Candidatus Puniceispirillum marinum IMCC1322: one gene and its partner. The protein of the gene in region 1 interacts with the protein of each later gene in a pairwise test. Links are inferred from orthologs where the notes say so. Each region holds a gene or a part of one and is shown on either strand. Other genes may lie near its edges. The genes, in order: rlmB and tsaE.

The links.
Region 2: the proteins of rlmB (region 1) and tsaE interact in binary tests that used the Escherichia coli proteins (3 or more experiments, as listed by UniProt). The link is inferred for Candidatus Puniceispirillum marinum IMCC1322 from one-to-one orthologs.

Annotation. Positions count from the first base shown.
Region 1 is NC_014010.1:2,588,494-2,591,661, forward strand. The notes cover bases 159-2,995. They hold rlmB (23S rRNA (guanosine(2251)-2'-O)-methyltransferase RlmB), read right to left. Parts: upstream 2,128-2,995; coding sequence 1,189-2,127; downstream 159-1,188. Other genes in these bases: SAR116_RS12135 (LysR family transcriptional regulator), read right to left, coding at 159-683; SAR116_RS12140 (DUF1127 domain-containing protein), read left to right, coding at 807-1,175; tuf (elongation factor Tu), read left to right, coding at 2,431-2,995. Also shown: more of SAR116_RS12135, read right to left, coding at 1-158; more of tuf, read left to right, coding at 2,996-3,168. UniProt on the Escherichia coli protein: Specifically methylates the ribose of guanosine 2251 in 23S rRNA.
Region 2 is NC_014010.1:1,385,503-1,388,704, reverse strand. The notes cover bases 48-2,918. They hold tsaE (tRNA (adenosine(37)-N6)-threonylcarbamoyltransferase complex ATPase subunit type 1 TsaE), read left to right. Parts: upstream 48-1,169; coding sequence 1,170-1,667; downstream 1,668-2,918. Other genes in these bases: addB (double-strand break repair protein AddB), read left to right, coding at 1,765-2,918; ahcY (adenosylhomocysteinase), read left to right, coding at 48-1,149. Also shown: more of ahcY, read left to right, coding at 1-47; more of addB, read left to right, coding at 2,919-3,202. UniProt on the Escherichia coli protein: Required for the formation of a threonylcarbamoyl group on adenosine at position 37 (t(6)A37) in tRNAs that read codons beginning with adenine.

The DNA of each region.
Region 1 (3,168 bases):
ATCGCCAGATCGGCGCTGACAAAGGCCATAATATTCTGATAATCATTACTGTTGATAGGAATGTCCCAGGTGATATCATGCTGATCAAGCGTGGCTATGGCTTCGCTCCGAAAAATACAGCTTGGCTGATAGGCCAGTTGAACAGGCCGCTTTTTCCATACCTCGCCACCTACGGCGCCATACCAGCGCAAGGGCGTGCGCTGTAACAGTTCAGTATTAGCATCAGTCTTTGTTTCGGTGGTTAGGATAATATCCGCTTGGCCGTGCGCCAGATTTTCCTTCAGAGCAAGCGACGGTTCACAGGTCAGCTTGACATTTACCCGTGGAAAATCGGTTGCAAAATGATGCAATACTTCGGGGATATGCGGATATATAATGTCTGGTGGTACGCCCAAATTAATATCACCCTCATAGGCATCATGCGTAAGTCGCCCCCAGGCCTCGTCATTCAATGCTAGCATCCGGCGGCCATAGCCAAGTAACTGTTCGCCTTGCGCTGTCAAACTGATGCCCCGCCCAGATCGTTCAATCAGGTCAGTATCCAGCAGATTTTCCAGCCTTTTGAGCTGCATCGATACGGCTGACTGCGTGACATGCAGTTTGCCTGCCGCGCGTGTGACGCCGCCTGTATCGGCCACGGTCACAAAAGAGCGAAGCGCTGTCATATCCAGATTCCGGTACATATCACATCTCCTTATGTCTGTGCTCACAATCATTCATTTCACAAATTAGGCGGCATTAACCAAAATCATCAAAGAAAATGATGAAAATGTCTCATCACATAACGAAATGGAAAGGATCAAGAAATGTTATATATTTACAATATGTTAAAAAAGCAGATCATTGCCGCCTTTCGGGGATTGTTGCAAAGCGTCAGGTCTTTATGGGCACGCTATCGTCATGCGAAGGCACTTTACCAATCACGTTCTCATTTGGTGGCGCTTGATGATCGCGAGCTTGATGATATTGGTATTTCACGCGCCGATAGAGACGCCGAATGCGCCCGCCCCATTGGTCAGGACAAAGCGCCATGGATAGAGTCTTCACACTTATCTGACTCGCCCTTTCGTCGTTCGGCGATTGACAGGCCCGCACCAGCGCATATTCGTGGGCGACCGGCCTCGCACATTCGTTCTTTTTACAACGAGCGCGGGCGATGCCCGACGGCGCGCTAGACCAGCTTTGGTATCAGCCTTTAGCCGCATATAGGGCGATCGCCGCGGCGATTGACACGTTCAAGCTGTCTGCATCGGGTGCGATATCGATGCGGACAAGATGATCGCAATGTTCGCGGCTTAGCCGACGCAAGCCTGGGCCTTCGGCGCCCAGCATGATGGCCAGACGCGGGAAATCGGCCAGCGCCCCAACATCCATCGTGCCATCACCAGCCAATCCGGCAACGGTGATATCATGATCCTGCAGGCTTTCGACCGCCCGCGCCAGATTGACCACCCGAATGATCGGAATATGTTCAAGCGCGCCTGTTGCTGTCCGGGCAAGCGCGCCATTTTCTTCGGGGGCATGACGTTGTGTGGTGATGATCGCGTCACACCCAAAGGCACGCGCCGAACGCAAAATAGCCCCTACATTACGGGGGTCGGAAATCTGATCGAGCATGATGATACGCACAGGCTTATCGGCAATGTCTGCGATGAAATCGTCCAGATGCGGGGCGTCCAACGGCCAGACTGCCGCCGCCATACCCTGATGCACCACCTTTTCGCTATCATGCCCGCCAATACCATCAAGCCGCCGCCGTTCAATCGGGCGGGCGTCGGGAAGTTCGGCCTGCCTGTCCATGGCTAGGGTTTGCCACATTTCATCAAAGCTGTCGCGGCTGTCATCGGTAACATATAGCGCGGCGATCCGGCGGTCCGGATTGACCAGTGCCGCGGCAACGGCATGCCGCCCCCACAGAAAATAGCCACCTTGAGGAGGTTTTGGTGCAGCTTTGATCTGTGAATCGTCATTTTGCCTTGCTGGTGCCCCCCGACGCGGTGCCCCCCGGCGCGGTGCATTTGACGCGCTTCGGCCTGATGCGTCTGCTGCACGTTTTACAGGGTCAAAAAGTGGGTTTTTGCCCTGGCTTTTGACCTTGGGTCGCTTTTTACTGCTTTTTGCGCTCATTATATGACTTCTTTGTTGACAAATTGGCTCGTACTTTTTACTTCGCAATACCTTCACTTTTTCGCAAGTCTAAAGGTGCAGGTTTTTAAGGCAATCCGGTGGGGTGGCCGAGTGGTTAAAGGCAGCAGACTGTAAATCTGCCCGCGTAGCGTACGTAGGTTCGAATCCTACCCCCACCACCATTGTTATGGCATCAATTTGCCAGTATATACAGTTTTTCCCGTCAGCTAGCTGATAAATAATCCATCGGACCTTTGAATGCCTGCGGCACGGTCCACCACATGTAGAGAAAAGGGCGAGCCCATGTCTAAGGAAAAGTTTGATCGTTCCAAGCCACATTGTAACATCGGAACGATTGGTCACGTTGACCATGGTAAGACGACATTGACAGCAGCGATCACCAAGGTGATGGCGGAAGCTGGCGGCGCAGAGTTTCAGGATTACGACCAGATTGACAAGGCGCCTGAAGAGCGTGCGCGTGGTATCACCATTTCGACAGCGCATGTTGAATATGAGACAGAGCAGCGTCATTACGCGCATGTTGATTGCCCGGGTCACGCCGATTATGTGAAGAACATGATCACTGGTGCGGCGCAGATGGATGGTGCGATTTTGGTTGTATCAGCGGCTGATGGCCCGATGCCACAGACCCGCGAGCACATTTTGCTGGCGCGTCAGGTTGGTGTGCCGGCTTTGTGCGTATTCATGAACAAGGTTGATCAGGTTGACGATGAAGAGTTGCTTGAGCTTGTTGAGATGGAAATCCGCGAATTGCTGTCATCATACGAATTTCCAGGCGACGATATTCCGATTGTCAAAGGTTCGGCATTGACCGCACTTGAGGGTGGTGATGATACGATTGGTTCTGGTGCGATCAAGGAATTGATGGCGGCGGTTGATGCGTATATTCCCCAGCCAGAGCGTCCGAAGGATCAGCCATTCCTGATGCCGATTGAGGATGTGTTCTCGATTTCGGGTCGTGGTACGGTTGTGACCGGACGTATTGAGCGCGGCATTGTGAATGTTGGCGAAGAGATCGAG
Region 2 (3,202 bases), 1.2 Mb from region 1 along the record:
CAGGATCAGGCCGCAGCGGCTATCGCCAAGGCAGGGGTTCCTGTTTTTGCCAAAAAAGGTGAAACGCTTGCTGAATATTGGGAATATGTTGATCGTACATTCCAATGGTCGAATGGCGAAACAGCTAACATGATCTTGGATGATGGCGGCGATGCAACCATGTATATCCTGCTTGGCGCCCGCGCTGAGGCGGGTGAAACCGTGCTTGCCCATCCGGCATCTGAAGAAGAAGAATATCTTAAGGCACAGCTTGAAACACGTTTAGCTGCTAGCCCGGGCTGGTTTACCAAGCAGCGTGATGCCATCAAAGGTGTATCAGAAGAAACAACCACTGGCGTCTTGCGCCTTTATCAGTTGGCTGAAGCAGGTGGTCTGCCATTCCCAGCCATCAATGTGAATGACTCGGTTACTAAGTCAAAATTCGACAATCTTTATGGCTGTCGCGAATCTCTGGTCGATGCTATTCGCCGCGCTACCGATGTGATGTTGGCTGGCAAGGTCGCTGTCGTTGCTGGTTTTGGAGACGTTGGCAAAGGTTCGGCCGCATCCCTTCGTCAAGGTGGTGCGCGCGTTATGGTAACCGAAGTTGACCCTATCTGTGCATTGCAGGCCGCAATGGAAGGCTATGAAGTTGTGACTATGGAGCAGGCCGCCCCTAAGGCAGATATCTTTGTGACCGCGACTGGCAACCGTGATATCATTACGGTCGATCACATGCGCGAAATGAAAGACCGGGCCATTGTGTGTAACATTGGCCATTTTGATAATGAAATTCAGGTATCGGCTCTGAACAATATGGTCTGGTCAGAGGTGAAGCCGCAGGTTGATGAAATTGAATTTCCTGATGGCAAACGCATGATTCTGCTGGCCAAAGGCCGTCTTGTAAATCTTGGCTGTGCGACGGGTCATCCATCATTCGTGATGTCTGCCAGCTTCACCAATCAGGTGTTGGCGCAGATGGAACTATGGAACGAAGCTGAAAAATACGAAAACAAGGTTTATACCTTGCCACGTCACCTTGATGAAAAGGTTGCGGCCTTGCATTTGGAAAAGGTTGGTGCGTTTCTGTCAACCTTACGGCCTGATCAAGCTGACTATATCGGCGTTGAACAGCAAGGCCCCTTCAAAAGCGAACAATATCGTTATTGATACCTTCACAAGGTCGCTTGATGGCTATTGTAAAATTAGACTTGCAAGATCTGGCCGCAACCGAAAGGTTGGGCCAGTTTTTGTCTCAAGGCTTAGCTGCTGGTGATGTGATCGCATTATACGGGCCGCTAGGTGCGGGTAAATCGGCTTTGGCACGGGCGTTAATTAACAGGCTTTGCCCATATGAAACTGATATTCCCAGCCCTACCTTTACACTTGTGCAGACCTATGACATGCCTGATGGCACCCCCTTATGGCATCTTGACCTCTACCGCATTGAATCACCCGATGATGCCATCGAACTTGGTATTGAGGATGCGCTACTTGACGCTGCCTGCCTGATTGAATGGCCTGAAAGGCTTGAAACCTTATTGCCCGATAGCTGTTTATCGATCCAAATCAATCCCGTTAGTGCTTCGTTGGATAGCCAGATGCGGCAGGTTCAGATTAGCGCCCCAGCCCGATGGAGTGCACGTATCGATGCCCTTGCCAAGCTATTTGCAAAGCCTGACATTTAGGCCGATTACGGTTTTCGAAAAGCCAATATGATTAATATTGTTGCATCATGTTGAATGCTTGCTCGCATTTAAGAACGCTTACTTTTATACTGCTTTTATGCGTGTTTCGTCTGTCTATAATATTCCGGCAGGAACCCCCTTTGCAAAAGAACTTGCCAAGGGGGTTATTCAGCTAGCATCTAGCCCAACCGATCTGGCGCGTGCCATTGTCATGGTGCCATCCCAGCGGGCAGCACAGGCGTTGCGAAGTGCTTTTCTCGATGTCACCAAGGGACAGGCAGCATTATTGCCGCGCATGATACCGATTGGCGATCTTGCAGATGATGTGGCTGACGTGTTTCCAGAGCTTTATGGGGGTGCAGACACCGCGATGTTGCCGCCGGCGATTTCGCCTTTGCGCCGCCAGATGATGTTGGCTAAATTGCTGGGTGGGTTCAAACTTGGTGGCCAGACACCAACCTTCCCGCAAGCTATGATGCTTGCCCATACGCTTGGTCAATTGCTTGATCAACTTTATAATGTTGATGCCAACCCCGATCAGTTGCGTGACATGCTGCCCGAACGTTATTCGGCACATTGGCAGGATATCATCAAACTCCTAACTATTCTGGTTGATAACTGGCCAGCAATTCTAGCTTCAGAGAATGTTATGGATGGTGTCGATCGGCGTAACCGGCTGATCCGCGCGCGCGTAAAAGCATGGCAGGATAACCCACCTGAGACTCTGATCGTCATTGCTGGATCAACAGGTTCGATCATTGCGACGCGTGAACTTATTCGTTGTGTATCTAATTTGCCGAATGGTCATGTTGTTTTGCCTGGCTTGGATAGTGGTGCGGTGCCTGAATGGGACGCAATTAGCCATGATAGCGGCCATCCGCAATATCAGCTTGCCCAGCTTTTGCATTTCATGGATATCACACCATTGGATGTCCAGAACTGGGTGTCCAATCCCGAAAGTCAGCCAGCAACAAGTGCGCGGCGTGATCTGATGCGTGAAGTATTCCGCCCCGCACCAACGACGGCAACATGGCGGCAATTGTCCGAGGACAGGCCCGATCTTGGCCGTGATGCTTTGCAAGGGCTACAAGTTATCGAAACGCATGATCGGCGTGCCGAAGCAGGATTGATCGCGGCTGACCTGCGCGCAACGCTTGAGCATGAAGACCAGACGGCAGCACTGATTACGCCGGACCGCCATCTGGCCGAGGCGGTTATCGCTGAACTGGCGCGCTGGAAAATTACAATTGATGATTCGGCGGGCACAACCCTTCTTACCCATCGGGCAGGGGCGTTTTTGCAGTTGCTGGTGGAGGCGATGCAGGAAAATTTTGCGCCATTGGCATTGCTTGGTGTGCTTAAGCATCCTTGTGCGGCAGGTGGCATGGCACAGGCTGATTTTCGCGCTAAAGTCAGACATATTGAAAAACTGGTTCTGCGGGGCCAACGGCCAGCCCCCGGTCTAGAAGGTTTAGCCATTGCCATTGGTGATGATAAAGATTTGCGGGATTTTATCGCGATCCATATCGCGGTTC